2 regions of the Paenibacillus sp. M2 genome follow, and region 1 is predicted to be linked to the other one. Evidence: riboswitches for the same ligand, from Rfam matches in the RefSeq annotation. Region 1 holds a riboswitch; the other holds the start of a gene.
The links. Region 1 has a riboswitch for FMN ahead of ribD (bifunctional diaminohydroxyphosphoribosylaminopyrimidine deaminase/5-amino-6-(5-phosphoribosylamino)uracil reductase RibD). Riboswitches for the same ligand answer to the same signal wherever they lie in the genome.
Positions count from the first base shown of each region.

Region 2: it holds a riboswitch for FMN, as region 1 does, so the genes downstream of both, ACETMN_RS18180 (DMT family transporter) here and ribD (bifunctional diaminohydroxyphosphoribosylaminopyrimidine deaminase/5-amino-6-(5-phosphoribosylamino)uracil reductase RibD) in region 1, are expected to answer to the same signal.

Region 1 covers NZ_CP169648.1:4,606,750-4,616,256, reverse strand. The annotation lists gene ACETMN_RS20960 (recombinase family protein) at 1-44, shown strand, start outside; partial or broken gene ACETMN_RS20955 (peptidylprolyl isomerase) at 1-255, shown strand, start outside; gene ACETMN_RS20950 (hypothetical protein) at 369-1,676, shown strand; FMN riboswitch at 1,845-2,011, shown strand; gene ribD (bifunctional diaminohydroxyphosphoribosylaminopyrimidine deaminase/5-amino-6-(5-phosphoribosylamino)uracil reductase RibD) at 2,335-3,438, shown strand; gene ribE (riboflavin synthase) at 3,461-4,129, shown strand; gene ACETMN_RS20935 (bifunctional 3,4-dihydroxy-2-butanone-4-phosphate synthase/GTP cyclohydrolase II) at 4,162-5,394, shown strand; gene ribE (6,7-dimethyl-8-ribityllumazine synthase) at 5,497-5,964, shown strand; gene ACETMN_RS20925 (segregation and condensation protein A) at 6,069-6,869, shown strand; gene scpB (SMC-Scp complex subunit ScpB) at 6,838-7,494, shown strand; gene ACETMN_RS20915 (DUF2953 domain-containing protein) at 7,682-8,413, shown strand; gene ytfJ (GerW family sporulation protein) at 8,559-9,041, shown strand; gene ACETMN_RS20905 (D-alanyl-D-alanine carboxypeptidase family protein) at 9,172-9,507, shown strand, end outside.
Region 2 covers NZ_CP169648.1:4,053,510-4,063,016, reverse strand. The annotation lists gene ACETMN_RS18200 (YqcI/YcgG family protein) at 53-814, opposite strand; gene ACETMN_RS18195 (LysE family translocator) at 897-1,523, opposite strand; gene ACETMN_RS18190 (DUF1989 domain-containing protein) at 1,641-2,258, opposite strand; gene ACETMN_RS18185 (amidase) at 2,407-3,903, opposite strand; gene ACETMN_RS18180 (DMT family transporter) at 4,225-5,205, opposite strand; FMN riboswitch at 5,350-5,503, opposite strand; gene ACETMN_RS18175 (DinB family protein) at 5,588-6,088, opposite strand; gene ACETMN_RS18170 (CGNR zinc finger domain-containing protein) at 6,233-6,784, shown strand; gene ACETMN_RS18165 (amidohydrolase family protein) at 6,905-8,275, shown strand; gene ACETMN_RS18160 (amino acid permease) at 8,798-9,507, shown strand, end outside.

The sequences.
Region 1 (9,507 bases):
GTTCCAAGCGGTGCAGGTGGCCCAGGTTACACAATCAACTGTGAAATTAACCCGAACAAACATGAGCGCGGAACACTGGCTATGGCACATGCTGGCCGTAACACAGGTGGAAGCCAGTTCTACATCTGCTACCAACCGCAACCACATTTGGATGGACAACATACTGTATTTGGTAAAGTAACTAAAGGTATGGAGTTCGTGGACGCTTTAGAAGGTAAAGACAAAATGGAAACTGTTGAAGTTGTAGAAGCTTAATACCTTCACCTTAACTGGATCCAAACATGAAGTGCTTCTTTTATAGAAGCACTTTTTTTATTTTTTTACATATTTGAAATCGTTGATTAGAAAGGATGAATAAAACCTTGGATATGGTTACTCAGCTATTTTTGTTAAAACAAATTTATAGTGAGCGCACGTTGTGGGATGAAGAACTTCAGGCATCGCGGCATTTCGTTCCGGATAGTCTATCCGTAAAGGATCGAGAAGCGCTTGAGGCAGCCGGGCATGAACCGAATCGATTTGTACGTCCACAACATGATGAAACGATTGCTGAGCTGAAAAAAGTTGCAAATCAATGGACGATCAATGATGCAGCGCAGGCTTTTGTATCCTCTTTGTGGTCCGCACCCATGATCTGGCGCTCGTTGCTTACGGGCAAGCTTATTGCGAGCAGTATGCCAAGCCATGAACATACGTCATATCCATCTTCGAACACTTGCAAGATTTGCGGATTAAGTGTAGATCAAGCAACCGACACGACGCTGCAATGGTATTGGCGGATGACCAATGGAACCCCATTGGATGGTGATCCTTTTGGATATGTGTTGGCACTTCGAGAGCTGGCTGCCGCGCAGGAACTTCCAATAGCCAATGATTACGACCGCTGGACATTCCGTGCGGTGTTAACGGTGCTGCGCGAATTACCTCCCAAAACTCGTTACAGCAAGGCAGCAGTAGCCCTCAAGAAGGAACGTCTTTTGCCTACACAGAAGGAATATGCGTACCGTGATTTGCTTGAGACGTTAGCTCTGATTGGCATATTGGATACGCCGGAACATCCTGGAATGATAACGGAATTCACCTCTTACATGCAACGTGACGCACGCCCCAATGTTCGGGTTGAAGTTCAGGCCCCTCTGGCATGGTGGGACTCATCTGTCGGAATTAATGAGAACAACCTGAACAAGATATTTCATGATTTTGATCTAAATAATATATCTCTTGCGGATAAGCCTGATGAGAGTCCAGCTGTAAAGGACACGATCTTAGGGGCATTGGAGAAGAAGAGAAGTGTTCGTGGAAAAGTACCAAAGGCATCTCCTGATGCAGGTACCGGGGAGGTACAGTCTGGAGATGTGTATGCTGTTCGGGTCCGGGAAGGTGTATGGGTGACGGTGTATTGTCATGAAGTCAGAGACAAGCGTGTCATCGTTGAATATTTGGATGGAGTCTTTCCAGAGATGCCGGGAAAAGCAGATTTGCATGGGACGTTTCGACCTAGAGCGAATGGACGCTGGAAATGCTCGGCTATTGCGATCGATTCCACAAGTTGGGTCAGAAGGGTGGCAAGAGAGTTCCCGCTTCCGACTTCGCCCCTGCAAGAACCTGACCGTATTCCCTTTCATAATGCCAAAGAATTAAAGCATATGGCGAGCTGGTGTTTTCCTGATATGTAGAATGATACGATTGATATGAAATGGGCCTCCAAGCCAAAACCGTGCCTCCTTGAGAGGAAGCGGTTTTTTGTTGTTTCTTAGCTTATTAAAAGTTAGTATGTGACAAAAAGGAACAAAAAACAATTGATTTTTTGGCATTAAAGTGCTAACATCCAAGTAATAACGAAAGCAATCCTTCAGGGCAGGGTGCGATTCCCTACCGGCGGTGATGCAGGAAGTGTAAGGACACATGTCCAGCACTTCATGCAAAGTCCGTGACCTGTCTGCCCTTGGCAGATGGCTGATCTGGTGTAATTCCAGAACCGACAGTATAGTCTGGATGGGAGAAGGAGAGGTGCAGACCTAACAGGTTTGCATTCAGCAGGAGTATTGCTGCACAGTCACGATTTGTAATGTCTTGCACTGTGCAGGGAAGATCCGGTTACGCCGGACAGTTCCATACATATGCCGCACTATAAAAGCTCTTTACCTGTAATTGATGTTCATTAAGGTATGTGTCTATTTTCACTTGCCCGAAATGAGGTTTTGGGCAAAGTGTTGGCGTGCTGTATCCATTTCACTCCTGCTGGTGACATTTGTCTCTCATCATCCCCATCGAACTGATTGTTCGACGGGGATTTTTTAATAAACAAGACTTTAAACCGCGGGGTGAACGGATTTGGAAATGATCAATGATGAATTTTATATGGCACTGGCATTGGATATGGCGGAACGAGCACAGGGACAGACGGGGATCAATCCGGTCGTTGGATGTGTAGTTGTGAAAGAGGGTCGTATTGTAGGCCTGGGGAGCCATCTGAAACGTGGAACCGGGCATGCAGAGGTGCATGCACTTAACATGGCAGGCAGTGATGCAGAAGGAAGTACGGTATACGTTACACTTGAGCCTTGTAGTCATTATGGCAAGACGCCACCTTGTAGTGAACGCCTGATTCATGAAAAGGTGAAACGTGTTGTGGTATGTTGTGAAGATCCAAATCCGCAAGTATCCGGCAGGGGCATAAGCATGCTTCGTCAACAAGGCATTGAAGTTGAAGTTGGCGTACTGCGTGAGCGTGGAAGACGCATGAATGAAAAATTCATTAAATTTATTACAACAGGTCTACCTTTTGTGACACTGAAGACGGCTACTACTTTGGATGGCAAAATTGCTACTCGCAGCGGAGACAGCAAGTGGATCTCTAACGAGCCTGCTCGTGAGATTGTGCATGCCCTTCGTCATCGTCACCAGGGAATTATGGTTGGTGTCGACACAGTGATTGCCGATAATCCGGAACTTACTACCCGTTTGCAAGTCGAAGGCATTAGTCCAGTGCGCATTGTGGTGGATTCCAAGTTACGTCTTCCCGTAGGTGCCAAAATGGTTAAGGATGGTCTTGCTCCAACATGGGTGCTGACAACAGACGAAGCCAGTCCTGAAGCTGCTGAACGTTTGGAAGCCTACGGCGTCGAAATTATACGCTGTGGTCCTGGACCACGTGTGGATCTGTTAAACGGACTTAGCAAGTTGGGTGAGCGTGAGATTGGTTCGATTTTGCTTGAAGGTGGAGGCACCTTGAATGGAGCCATGCTGGAGGCACGGTTGGTCGATCGACTGCTCATGTTTATCGCTCCGAAGATTGTAGGCGGTTATGATACACCTGGAAGCTTCCGCTTCGAGGGTGTGGAACGTATGAATCAGGCGATTCAATTGAATCAGTTGGAGATCGAACAAGTTGGAGATAATATCAGCATTGGCGGTATTCCGGTGTGGCCTGAATAAATAAAACAGGGGAGGCGGCAGCATGTTTACCGGTTTGGTGGAAGAAGTCGGTCAGATCCGGCGTATTGGTCGGAAAGGCGAAGCGATGGTCCTGAATATCGGAGCTTCCGCCATCATGGACGATCTGAAGATTGGTGATAGTGTAGCAGTGAACGGCGTGTGCTTAACTGCGACAACACTCGAAGGTGGAGGTTTTACCGCCGATGTAATGCCTGAAACGTATCGCCATACCACTCTCAGTCAGCTGCAATCTGGCAGTAAAGTTAATCTGGAGCGGGCCATGCAATCCGGCGGTCGTTTTGGCGGACATATCGTTCAGGGCCATGTCGATGGTACTGGAGTGATTGGCAGTATAACACGTGATCAGAATGCGATTGTGTTTGAGATCAAGCCTGATGATCACCAGTTGTTCAAATATCTGATCCCCAAAGGATCGGTTACACTGGATGGCATTAGTTTGACCGTTGTCCATACATCGGATACCGCATTCACGGTTTCCATTATCCCGCATACCATTGGTGAAACTGTACTAAATGTGAAAAAGACAGGGGATACCATTAATATCGAATGCGATATTTTGGGCAAATATGTGGATCATCTGCTCCAGTATGGGAGAGGGCATCGGGAGACGGGTACTGGCAAGCCGCGCAGTATCAGTGAAGATTTTCTCGCCAATCACGGATTTGCATAAATAGAGAACAGAAATTAACTGGAGGTGGACCAATGTCAGAACAATCCATTCTGGACACAATAGAAGAAGCCATATATGACCTCATGCGTGGCAAACCCGTCATTGTTGTGGATGATGAAGATCGGGAGAATGAAGGCGATTTTATCGCTTTGGCTGAAAAGGCGACACCTGAAGTCATTAATTTCATGATTACTGAAGGTAGAGGTCTGGTCTGTGTTCCGATTACACAACAACGTGCGGACGAACTTAACCTGAAACCGATGGTTCAACAAAATACGGATTTCCATGGAACAGCCTTCACCGTCTCTGTGGATCACAAAGATACGACAACAGGCATCTCGGCACATGAACGCTCTATTACCGTGAAAGGTCTGATTGATCCTGAGGCGAAAGCCGGGGACTTCCGTAAGCCTGGTCACATGTTCCCGCTTATTGCAAAAGACGGCGGTGTACTTCGTCGTGCCGGGCACACAGAAGCAGCAGTAGATTTGGCTATTATGTGTGGTTCATATCCCGCTGGCGTTATCTGTGAAGTAATTAAGGAAGATGGCACAATGGCCAGACTTCCGGATCTGCAGGAGATTGCCCGCAAACATGATCTGAAGCTGATCAGTATTCAGGACATGATTCGTTACCGTAACGAAAAAGAGCAGCTGGTTCAACGTGAAGTGGCTGTGCGTATGCCAACGGACTTTGGTGAGTTTCAAGCGGTGGCTTATACAAACGCTGTGGACAATAAGGAACATGTGGCTCTGGTTAAAGGTGAGATTGATGGTTCCAAACCTGTACTTGTACGTGTACACTCTGAATGTTTGACAGGTGATGTATTCCATTCGCATCGTTGTGACTGTGGTCCGCAGTTTGATGCGGCACTCAAACAGATTCATGAGGAAGGCAACGGTGTACTGCTTTATATGAGACAGGAAGGTCGGGGTATTGGCCTGATCAACAAACTCAAAGCCTATAAGCTGCAAGAGGAAGGTATGGATACTGTTGATGCAAACCTGAGTTTGGGTTTTGCTGCTGACTTGCGTGATTACGGAATTGGCGCTCAAATACTGAAAGACCTTGGGGTTCGTCAGATCAGACTGCTAACTAACAATCCTCGTAAAATTAAAGGTCTTGAAGGATATGGACTTGAAGTCGTAGAGCGTGTTGCGATCCAGATGGAAGAGAACGAGGACAATACGGTGTATCTTCATACCAAGCAAGCCAAGTTGGGGCATATGCTCAAGTTTGATGATATCGAGCAGAACGAACAGTAAATATATTTTAGATGAACAACGTTCACCATGTAATTTATGGAAGAGATTACTTAGGGATTTCCGTTACTTACATTACATTATACCGTTAGGGAGATGACTTGAATGCCACAATTTTTCGAAGGACATTTAGTATCAGAAGGATCCAGATATGGAGTTGTCGTTGGACGTTTCAACGAATTCATTACCAGTAAATTGCTTAGCGCAGCTCTTGATGCATTCAAACGTCACGGCGTGCAGGATGATGAAGTGGATGTAGCCTGGGTTCCAGGTGCGTTCGAAATCCCTTTGATTGCGCAGAAAATGGCGGAGAGTGGCAAGTATGATGCGGTGATTACGCTGGGAACCGTCATTCGTGGATCAACTACACATTACGATTATGTATGCAACGAGATGGCTAAAGGGGTAGCAGCAATTAACCTGAAAACGGGCGTGCCTACGATCTTTGGACTGGTTACAACAGAAAATATTGAACAAGCGATTGAACGTGCCGGAACCAAGGCGGGTAACAAAGGTTGGGATGCAGCTACGGCGGCAATTGAGATGGCAAACTTGACGAAACAGCTAAAATAGTGCTTATTTAATAGTAGTGCCCTGCTTTGCGCAGACGAACACGGGAAACCGGATTCGGACGGCTTAGCAGGGTTTTGTATTTTTCTGGCGGGAGGATTCGTCTAGTGACGGTAGTTACATACAAACTGGAGACTTTTGAAGGGCCTTTGGATCTGCTGCTTCATCTGATTGATAAGGCTGAAATTCATATCCAGGATATTCCCATCAGCGATATTACCGATCAATACATGGCGTATCTGCATTCGATGCAGGAACTGGAACTGGATATTACGAGTGAGTTTCTGGTTATGGCAGCAACATTGCTGTCGATCAAGAGCAAACTTTTGCTGCCCAAACCACCGGTAATTGAGGACTTTGAGGATTATGATTTTATGGAAGAAGAAGATTATGATCCACGTGCAGAGCTGATTGCACGTCTGATAGAATATCGCAAGTACAAGGGAATTGCGCGTCATCTTCATGAACGGGAGTGGGAACGCAGCCTTATATTTTCCAAAGAGCCCGAGGATCTGCGCCCCTATATGCCCGTAGAAGCCCAATCGAACCCGGTTGAGGGTTTACACACCTCTGACCTGATTGCAGCCTTTCAGAAGGCGCTACGCAAGGCTGAGAAGCGCACAACTGTAACCCGAATCAAACGGGATGAGATTTCGGTTAAGGACCGGATACGGGATGTCATCGGCGCTTTGGAAAGTATGGGGCCGGGAGGCAGACTGTTATTCTCCAAATTGATGGATGAGCATATCTATCGCCATGAGATTGTTGTCACTTTTCTGGCGGTGCTGGAACTGATGAAGATGAAGCAGATTGTCTGTTATCAGGAACGGATGTTTGAGGATATCGTTATGGAGTGGAGAGGGGAAACAAAGAATCATGGATTTTCCGAAATTGAAATCGATTATTGAAGGCCTGCTGTTTTTGTCCGGAGAAGAAGGTCTGAGTATCAAACAAATCGCCGAGATCGTCGACCAGCGAGTGGAGCTTGTAACGGACGCGATTGAGGAGATGATTCATGAATTTTCACAGCAGGGACGAGGTGTACAGATTCTCAAGATCGCTGGTGTAGTTCAGTTGGGCACCTTGCCTGACCACGCTGTATATTTCGAGAAACTGGCATACTCTCCCGCACGCACGTCCTTATCCCAGGCGGCTCTGGAGACGCTGGCCATTGTGGCGTATCGTCAGCCGATTACACGGGTAGAGATTGAGGAAATCCGCGGTGTAAAATCGGAGCGGGCCATCCATACGCTTGTGAATAAGGATCTGATTATTGAAGTAGGACGAGCCGAGGCCATCGGACGACCAATTCTGTATGGAACGACCAAGTCATTCCTGGATTATTTCGGACTGGCTTCAATTAAAGACCTCCCGGAACCAGGCTTGTTCGAAGATTCGGAAAACCTGGAAGAAGAGACACAACTGTTATTCAACAAACTGGATTTGCAACAACTGGAACCGGAAAGTGCTGATCCGGCGGATGACCTAAGTCATATCGACAACGAAGATGATAATACGGATTCTTCACTCTAATTTGCTAGCTCATACTAACCGACACCCATCAGTGGAGTCGGTTTTTTTGTGCATTGTTTAGATAAATGGTGAATAGAACAGTTTAAAAATAAATATGTAATGGGATTTTTAGGTGAGACGTGAATTTTTTCCTATTCAGAGTGCCATACTAGACGAGAAAAGAATTGAGGGCTTGGAGGTAAGGCCTGTGTGGATTTGGCTTGGAGGAATCGGTTTGTTGTTCGCATTGCTGATTGCCGCAGTCCTCATCTCAAATGTTCATGTACATTTTACATTCAGTAAACATAAAAGTGATGATTACGCCAATATTAATGTTCGTCTTCTCTATGGAATTGTGCGGATTAACTATGAGATCCCGAGTATTGTTTTTCGCAATATGAAGGAAGGTTTTCTGGTCAAGACCGAAAAATCCATGAATCATTCGAGAGGCGAGGCCCAGGGAAGTGAGCGGGTCAACAAACGCAAAGTCAAGAAGTGGGCTAAAGATGTGAAAATTATGCTTAGGGCAACAGACGCGCTCAAGCTGTGGCTTAAGCAAACACTCACACGCGTACATATGACCCAACTGTCCTGGGCTACCCACATCGGCGTTGGTGATGCAGCATATACAGCGGTGCTGACGGGCTGGGTGTGGAGTATCAAATCCATTATTATTGGTTTTCTCACCTATCAGATCCGCTTTGATGAAACACCCGTGCTTCAGGTTATGCCGGTATGGTCCGATGAAATGGAATTTAGAACCGATCTGGATTTCAGAGCGAAAATTCGGATTACAGCCGTTCTGATCGCTGGAGTTACACTACTCACCCGTGTGCTTCAAGTCGAAGGCGGATGGCGGATGTGGTTCAAACTTCTTCAGGAACAGCGCCGCAGGCATAAGGAGAAGCAAAAGAAGAAACTTAGTGGGACAACTCTGTAAAAACCCATTATACCGAACTGTTTGGAAATATGAGGTTGGGGTGCGGTGCGTGTACTTAAAATGCTTATTTACATAAGTCCCTTCAAGTTTGGGGATGATATGGTTAGATCAAACCTAGCTTACATTGAAACTGGAGGGAATTAAAATGTCAGATCATCCAATTCAAGGCTTAATGGAAACCGCTATGGAAAATATCAAGGCCATGGTGGATGTCAATACAATTGTTGGCGATGCAGTCGAAACACCGGATGGTACCGTGATACTGCCAATCAGTAAGGTGGGATTCGGATTTGCTGCCGGTGGTAGTGATTTTCACGTCAATGGAGAAAGTAATGGCAAAGGTGGTGCTACGGGTACCTCTGCAGAACATGCGAGTTCAGCTAAAGTTGCTTCTCCATTTGGTGGCGGTAGTGGCGGCGGTGTATCCATACGTCCTATTGCGTTCCTGGTGGTAGGTAAACAGGGGGTACACATTGTGCCACTCGATAACTCCACACATCTGTTTGAGAAACTCATTGACTCTACGCCTTATGTTCTTGATCGAATTCAAGGCATGTTCCAACGTAATACAAAAACAACGAATACAACAGATGTACCAGTAACACCAGATCCATCAACCTATAGCTGAATCAGTTGGTCATGATCCCTCCCGCATCCAAGCGTGAGGGATTTTTGCTGTTTTTGCCCGATGGGACATACTCCAAGTTGCCCGGACATAAGATAGTACAAGATTCCAAGTGACCCGGAGGAATGAATTGATGCGAAAAATAACGAAAGTTCTTGCATGCATGCTTATCCCTGTCTTCTTGCTGTCTTCATTAGGGGTTACTCAAGCCCAGGCAACAATTCAAGGTCCGTCTACACATGCGCAAAGCGCTGCTCTCATTGATGTCACATCAGGCCGGATCTTATACAGTAAGGATGGGGATAAGGAATTGCGAATTGCCAGCTTGACCAAAATCATGACGGCGATTGTAGCGATCGAACACAGCAAGCTGGATGAGAAAGTGAAAGTGACTCCCACGGCTTTTGCCAAAGAAGGATCGTCTCTCTATCTGAAGTTAGGTGAAGAGATGACGCTTGAAAACATGTTG
Region 2 (9,507 bases), 550 kb from region 1:
CTTTCAGCAACTTTCGTGGATGTCGCACAACGGATTAATGAGTGCTTTAAGATTATTTCGTCAACTTGCCTAGGGCTTGCTTCATCCGCATGAATGGACATTTGGAGGGTGTCTGCTCATCATCAGGCAAGAAATACTGTTTCCATTCCAGATTATCTTGCTGACCATACCACATCAGCGAAGGGTGAGCAGGTACAGCATCATACGCAGCGAGACGTTTGCGAATCAAGGTTTTCATTTTACGGCCAAGAGGGGTATTGTCATTAATGGATTCGAATACCCACCGTGGTTGAAAAGCAAACATGAGATAAGGAAAATGCCGGCTGGCTCGGAGTTCATGTGCAGGAGTTGCACAGAAACAAAAGTAAGGCTCTCCGCCAAAGCAAAATTCCCATGATGAATCATGAGGATCGGTTGAAATATGTTCTGGCCACGGCTCGGTATCGTGTGAACTTACCCGATTAAGCATTTGCCAGAATAACGTCTGATATTGCTCTACCGTTGTATGATCTTTCAGATCAGTTGGCGTATCACAGATCACAACCATGGAAGCGTAATGACCGGTGTCTCTGGATACAGGACCATATTGTCTAAGCAGATCCGCCATATCTTCGGCAGCTTGTTCAGATCGGGGGTCACACGTAAAGCCATACCTCAAATGTCCGGACAGAAATCCCATTCGTCCAGGTACACATGGATACGTATTATTTTCATCGGCGATCATATCTGCAAATTGCGAATAAGCGTCCTGCTGCCAAGATGGTAGACGCTCATATAAACTATTTATTTCGTCGGCACTATACAGCTCCGCCATTGATTCCCAACTCCATTCCACATGATACCGTTACAGTATTAATGTGGGGGAAGTTGGGTGACTGTCCAGCCTGATTTTATTGTCAGAAAAATATGGAACGCACAGCTTCGTAACCGAAATACAAACCAAATCCGATCAGGCAGATTCCCGAAATGATGGAGATCCAGCGCAATACATTTTCACTGCTATGTTTGTGGAATCGACTGGCCATTCCAGCCATAATGACATCCCACACCAGAATGCCAATAAATATGCCTGAACTGTAGAGCAGTAAATGAGCGGTGTCCGTATGCTTTACAGTTGTCGCGAGAATGGAGCCATAGATCCCAAGCCAAAACAAAATATTCAGTGGATTGGACAGAGCCATCAAAAAGCCAGAAATAAACGATTTTCGAACAGTCGCCTCCGCAGTAGATGTACCTTGAATCCCCTGTTTCAGCTTCGAGAGCGTTTCCACTCCCGTGTAAATCAGAATAAAACTGCCAAATGACCAGAGAAAAGAGCGCATAAACGGCGTGTCCAGAAAATGGGCAACTCCAAAATAAATCAGCAGCATATACACCAAGTCTGCAAACATAGCTCCGAGTCCTAGAATCCAGGCATGCATGAATCCATGTCGAGCTCCACGGTCCAGTTGAGCAGCATTAATCGGACCGATTGGAGCGGACAATGATATTCCCAGAATAATATAACTGAACAGTACAGACATAAATACGTTCACTCCTTAACGGGTTCGACGAATTGTACCAGTAGTCACATAAAATGGGTACAAGTCATCGTATTCCCGCAAGGAGTGAATTAGAACAAACTGTGAGGATATAGCACTTTAACCAGCAGGCGACTCCACATCGAGTTGAACAGGTGTACAATGATAGCCATTGCAAGAACTTTCCTCGCACGGACAAGCCGATAAACCGATGATCAGATCCATCAAAGCTTCCATTTCAACATAATCCCCTGCACATGATTCGGGAGCGATAACATCAATTTTGCCTTCACCATCTACTACGGAATTCATAAACAGATTGAAAGGATAATGTTGATCCGGGGGAGAGATACCGAAAGGTTCAAGAGCAGTATTCAGATTATTATAACAACTGGGATGGTCCTTTTTATCATATAAGACCTCATACATTTCCGGACGACAGGCCGAATTGAAAAAATCATGAATGCCTACAGTTTCACTGACAATGGAAATGAGAGGTTTATAACGGTTGGAATACAGGCATTGCCCCGGTTTAATTCTGTAATTGCGCAGGACATCGAGGGTTACCCCGGGATCAAGCCGATTATTAATATTCTGTGCATCATAAGCGACAAAGTCAACCACTTGCTGCCCTTCCAAATCAGTTATACGGATCAGTGAGCCTTTTTTCACTCTAAGAGCGTAGCCTGTCTTGGCAGGAATGTGAATAGATTGTTTATGAGATTCCGTTGAATTCATCACTGTCTCCTCCGATGTCTTTTTACTTCAGTATGCGGAGACGACATTGCTTTCATGCACTATAGCAAGTAATGTAGGCATGCGAATATGAAAAATAAGAATAGAGTGGATGAAAGATTACTCATCAGAAACGTGTAAAATATTGCGTTTATGCTGGGAACAGAGGATTACCTTTCATCCCAATCCAAAGTTCGGATGTTTCCAACTGACCAGCGAGATGCAGCAACCAGTCTTCACGGCCTTTGGTTGCCATAACCTGTACACCCATTGGCAAACCTTCTGGTGTCATATGAAGAGGTACACTTATCGCAGGCTGGCCGGTCAGATTTGCAAGCTGGGTGAAAGGTGTATACGTAAGACTGGGCTCAAACATTTCATAAATGAGTTGCTGCTGCTGGGTCTTGTCCAACTCACTAATTCGCATCAGATTACGGATCTGTTCGTCTTGAGGTGTTAATTCTCCAATCTTAGGCGCAGAAAAAGCATTAACGGGTGTGACATAGAAGTCATAACGCTCAAACAAGGTGGACATCTGAGCTGCAGCTACATCCCATTCAGCTAAGCTATGTACAAATTCCGCGGCGGACACCTTTTTTCCAGCTTCAGCCAGAACCCAGGATTCAATCTCCATATCATCGGAGGTCAGAGCCCGACCCATGGATCGTTCCATGGAAGAGATCATCGCGGCCATCTCACCACTGTTCATCATGTAATAATTTTCCATCAACCTAACTCCATTGACTGGACTGAGTTTTTCTTCAACATGATGACCTTGATCTTCCAACCAGCGAACGAGCTTGAGTACAGACTCTTTGGCTTCTACGCTGACGGGTGTACCTACGGGCGAATCGGTTGTGTATGCAATTTTCAGTTTGCGTTGATGTGGATAGCTCATATCTGCCAAGTAACTGCCTGGAAAGAGTGGCGCATGAAATGCAGCTTCAGGCTGTATGACTTGTAAGGTATCAAGCAATGCAGCACTGTCCCGAACCGAGCGAGAGAGGGCAAAATCAATCGATGCGCCTTGCCATTGACGACCAACTCCCGGTCCTACAGGAGTGCGCCCGCGAGTTGGCTTCAATCCAAACAATCCGCTAAAGGAAGCCGGGATACGAATCGAACCGCCTCCGTCACTGGCTCCGGCCAGAGGAACAATACCCGAAGCTACAGCGGCAGCGGCTCCACCGCTTGATCCACCGGGAGAGTGATTGATATTCCAGGGATTGCGACTTGGACCATGGAGGCGGGGCTCCGTAATATTTTTCAAGCCAAATTCGGGCGTATTCGTATGTCCTATGATGATAAAACCCGCATCACGGAGTCGAGTGACAAAATTGGAATTGCGTAATGCCCGATGCTCGCTGAACAGACGGGAGCCTGAAGTCAGAAATTCACCTTCCAAGGATTGCGAGATATCTTTCAGGAGCAGGGGCACACCGGCAAAAGGTTGTTCTCCAGGGCGAACCAAACTGGCTTCCTCCCGTGCGCGATTTTCATATGTACGAATAACTGCATTAAGTTGCGGATTCACTTCTTCAAGGCGTGCAAACGCCGCTTCCAGCAATTCAACCGGGGATACTTCCCGGGATCGGATCAGTTCAGCCAAACCTACGGCGTCGTAGGAGGTATATGAGAATGAAGACATTATGATCGTTCCTCTCTGAATATAATTCATCTGTTTATTCCATATGTCATCGTACCATCGGATTGGACAAAAGACAAAACATAGAAGAGACGTAGTGCGATGATTAGCATATTCGGTATGGGTCGAATGGAAAAGAGGAAGGAGTTGCGATATCAAAATAAAATAAAGCACAGGGTTAATAGCTCATATTGCTAATTGAGAAAATGATTGAGTAACATCGAGAAATGGAAATAAAAAACCACTGCTCATCTAATTTGATGTGCAATGGTCTTATTTTTATATTTGACTATTTGTTTATATGAGAACCTCGGATATATCCACTTACTCTGTACGCAGCTTCGGTGCCGCATCAGTCGCAGTGGATGATCTTTCCTGCTGTCTGGAAATGGCGAAGAGGGCCACCCAGATTAAAATAAAACCAAGCAACTGCTCCCATGTAATCAGCGTACGGAAAGCGATCCAGTTCACCAACACACCCGCCATCGGGAAGCTAAGTTCTGCGAGTGTTGCAACAGAAGCTTTGGTTGACGACAGACCTTTGTAATACAACAGAAGACTGAGCAAACCTGGTAACAATGCCTGACCGAGAATGTTGAGGATGACAGCGGTCTGTTCACCCGTTCCGGACGGAAACGTCCATGCCGCACCTTCGTTCCACGTCATAAAAATCAGGAGCGGGAGAGCAACGACAAAACGAAGAGAGGTGACGGTTTCGTAACGCGCCTGACCCAGCATCAATCGTCCCATAACGGTTGAACCTCCCCATAAGGCAGCGGCCCCAAGGGATAACAAGCTTCCAGCATGAATCCAGTTGTCCCAGTTACCTAATGGCAATGTGAAGCCAAATGTAAGCAGGTAGGTTCCTGCTAATGCTATGAAGAACAATCCACCGAAGCGACGAGGCAACGTTTCTTTCAATAACAGTTTAGCCAGCACGATAGCGAAGAGTGGTTGCATTTTTTGCAATAATAGAACTGTGTTCGGATCGTTATGTGTTAGTGCCATGGTGAACAACACCGTTGCAAGTGCTGAACCTCCCCATGAGATAAAAATCACGGCAATCCAGTGGCGAGCGCGCAGGTTTTTCAGGTCAGACCGGAATTTCCATAGCACGGGAATGGCAATAAGACTGACGATGATATGTTCCACCAGTACAATCTGCGTGGATGTCATCGTATTTAGCAAAATAATGCGGAAGAGTGGGTCGACCCCCCATAAGGCGGCGCCGAGAACTACAAGCCAGAATCCGGTATTACTTCGTTCCTTGCGGTAAACAGGTGATGCTGCTGATGTCTTTTCCATATTCAGGACTCCTTCGTCAGAACACGGAATCTTCAGTTGGCAAAATCGACAGAAGCCCCCGTTTTGGTATATACCAAATAAACGGGGGCTCATCCAAGGACATGCGTCAGGAAAGAGGCCTTCCCGTGAACGGCATGTCAATGTGTTGATCTTCTCTCATCCGGACTGTACCGTCGGCCTTGGATTCACACCAAGTCAGTCGCTAAATGTCCTTCGTTAAGAACAAATAGCGAGTCGCGGGCTGGTTCCGAAGAACATCACCGCCGGTTGGGAATTGCACCCTACCCCGAAGATCCTATTCAATTATATAGTGTGTTAAACAAGCTGTAACATTAATAAGTTCATCTTATTCCTGTAAGCGCTAGCAGTTCAAGCATTTTTTTTAGAAAACGATTTTCCAGCTTCCTTGTTGTCTGCGAAGAAGCACGATCTGACCTGCGTGATACGCATCATGGAGTACCCATCGAGCCAGTTCGTGTGCCCATTTCTCTTCGGAGTCCATATATGCGGCTTCAAGATCTGACTCTTCGAGTGCAGCCAATTGATCTCGCAACTGCTGGGCTAATCGAGTTGTACCCTGTAGCAGTGTATTCCAACCAGCTGCATCCGTTGCATCTCCCGGATTCCCAAATGTGTATTCATTGGAGTCTACAGCAGGAAGGGTAGGCTCCTTACTTTGCATGCGACACAATAAGCGATGGTTGTAATAATACATATGGTTAACCAACTGCCAGATGCTTAATCCCCCTGAGGGTGGAATCCAGGCTGCTTGTTCTGCTGTAAGACCCTCCAAGGATTTCGACAAAGGTACAATCCAATTGCATTGATCCCATGTATTATCCTTTTGAATCAGTAACACATCTAATGCTGTTGTTTTCGTCATTGCCGTTTCCTCCTTGAGAATTATTGTGATGTATGATGTAACTAGCTAAAACTGATTAATGAGGTTACACTTAATATAACACATCAAAGACAGGGTGTAACCACCTTTATTGAATTAAGGTAGTTACATTAAACGGAGGTAGACATGGACAGACTTTGGACCGATTTTGTAAACAGCGATTATCACGACTGGCGTGGGGGAGATCGATCGGAGGACAGACTCGGGAAGGCGAGCTGGCAGCAAGACTTTCTGGATCGATGGCAACTTAACGCTTCTGTCCCTGCATCTCCAGAAGATGAGTTGTCGATGAGAAACTTCAGGAACGAATTGATGGCTCTTGGAGCTCGCTTATCTTCTGGAGCATCATTAACGGATGAAGAGCAACAGTGGCTGAATGGTGTTATGGAAGCAGGGCATGTAAAAAGAACATTGACTACAATTGATCAGGAAATGAAACTCCAACTGGTAGCTATAAAAGCACATTGGCATCAGGTTATGGCTGAGGTAGCTGCTGACTTTGCTACAACTTTGGTGGAGGGAGAAGGGCGTAGGATTCGGATCTGTGATAATTCGGATTGTCGCTGGATGTTCTATGATGTTACCCGAAGCAGAACACAGAAGTACTGTGATGATAAGATGTGCGGCAACCTGATGAAGGTCAGAAGATTTCGGGCGAAACACAAATCCCAAAATTGATAAATACTAACAATAACTATATAATGTATATATACTAGCGAAAAAATAGTCAGAAGCAGTACGGATTCGTAAGCAGGATGTGATCGTCTTTCAAACCAAATTAGATGGGAGATGTGTCTTGTGCGGACAAGTTATCTGTTGAAAAATGGCTGTGTGTTGTCGATGGATGCTCGAATTGGACAGTATAAGAGGGCGGACGTTCTGATTCAGGATTCACTGATCATGGCGATCCAGCCCGACCTGGATATTCCGGGTGCGGAGGTCATTGATGCTTCATCGATGATTATTATGCCTGGGCTGGTGGACACGCATCGGCATATGTGGGAATCCCTTGTCAAAACAGCGGGAACCAACTGGTCGTTACCCGTTTATTTGCAGAATCTCTATTATGGTGCGATGGGGAGCAAGCTCCGTCCAGAAGATAGTTATATTGCCAACCTGCTTGGTTCCTTGGAAGCGCTTAATGCAGGAGTTACGACAGTAATGGATTGGAGCATGCCGTATTCCCCTGACCATACGGATGAATTGATTCGTGGACTTCAGGATGCTGGCATTCGGGCGGTATTTGCTCACGGAGTCCCTGGTGAGACCGACTACTGGAATCGGGATAGTCAACTCACGTATTCGAATAATGATGTGAGAAGAGTCAAAGAACGTTATTTTTCATCACGGGATCAATTGCTTACTTATGGGCTTGCCATTCGTGGTCCGGAGTTCAGTCATTGGGATACAACGGTAAAAGAGATCGAGCTAGCACAAGAGTTGGATGCCATCTGTTCCATGCATGCAGGATTTGGCAGTTGGGGATCTGTGGATCGCTCGATTAGTCAATTGTACGAAGCGGGACTGTTAAGTCCACGGGTGAATATCGTTCATGGTAACACCATGGGCATGGATGAATACAAAATGCTGGCAGATAGCGGCGCTTCCTTGTCGGTCACACCTGAGGTTGAAATGATGATGGGTCATGGATATCCGGCCACCGGCTATTTTCTCGAACATGGGGGAACCCCTACACTTGGTGTAGATGTGGTAACGTCCACAGGCGGAGATATGTTCTCGCAGATGAAGTTTGCACTTCAAGCTGAACGATCCAGAGCCAATGAACAACTTTTGCAGCAGGGTGAGATGCCTGGTGAGTTGAACTTGCAGTCCAGCCAAGTACTGAGATTTGCAACTTCGGCTGGTGCCCAAGCATTAGGATTGGAGCAGAAGGTCGGAACGCTGACCCCAGGAAAGGAAGCGGATCTGATCATGATTCGTACCACCGATCTGAATATGTTCCCCGTTCATGATCCAATCGGCGCTGTCGTTCAGTTCGCTAATCCATCCAATGTGGATACCGTGTTTGTGGCAGGTCGCCTTGTGAAGCGAGAGGGTAAGCTGTTGAATGTTGATTTAGATGCGATTCGTCATGCGGCAATGCAGAGCAAAGATTATTTATTATCCCAATACCGGATGTCGGACGCGGAGAGAATTGCTTTTTCATAATTCGCTTTTTCATAAAAGCCAAGAAATATTTACTTCGTATTTTCATATACACCTTTAGCTGTATAAAGAGGAAAGGAAGAGCCATATCATGCGATGTGGCTCTTTTACATGCTTGCATATCGTCGAAATAGACAGGATAACGGAAGAAGAGACAGCGGAAAAAGACGAAAAAAGCTCTCATTCTCGTAACTTCAGATAACAAGGCATTAAGGATATTTTTTATATAAAATAAGGCTTATAAAAACTGCGCATAATATAAATTATACGCAGTTTTGTTTTAAATCCATTTTCATATTCATCCACGTGCAGCAGATCATGATAAATTTCGCGATAAAAGAACAAAATAAGAGATCCTTAAAAAAAAATTTAACCAAGCAACGCGATAACGTGTAGAATTCGATAGGTTTTTATAGGTGATCGATAAGATAGAACAAATGACTTTTTCATAGAACAGATGGGAAGGCAATCAATCTCTGCTACATCCATAGCACATTCAAGATTCATGACGAGAGGAACATGACTATGCGTGAGAACGAACAACGATCTTCATTATTTCGCAAAAAACCAATTGCCTCCGGGGGCGATAACAACAGTGCATTGAAACGGGCACTCGGTCCGTTGGACTTAACCACACTCGGGGTAGGTGCCATTATTGGAACAGGCATTTTCGTACTGACCGGTGTAGCTGCCGCAACGTATGCCGGACCCGGACTTGTATTATCGTTTTTACTGGCAGGTATCATATGTGCATTCGCGGCATTATGTTACTCGGAATTTGCATCAAGCATACCGGCATCGGGTAGTGCGTACACGTATAGCTATACGGCTTTTGGCGAAGTGATTGCCTGGATTCTGGGATGGGATCTAATATTGGAGTATGGATTCGCGAGTGCGGCAGTAGCCAGCGGGTGGTCTGGATATTTCCAGACGTTATTGTCCGGATTCGGATTGGAGTTACCACATGCACTGACGAGTGCGTTCAGCCCGGAAAAGGGAACCTATTTTGATATCACGGCTGCGGTCATTACGTTAATTATCACCTTCCTGCTAACCCGAGGGGTAAAAGAGGCGGCTCGTGCGAACGGCATCATGGTAGCCATTAAAATTATCGTGGTGTTAATCTTTATTGGTGTGGGTGTCTTCTATGTAGAGCCAACCAACTGGCAGCCATTTTTGCCTTTTGGTATCTCAGGTGTAACTGCGGGAGCAGCAACCGTATTCTTTGCTTATAT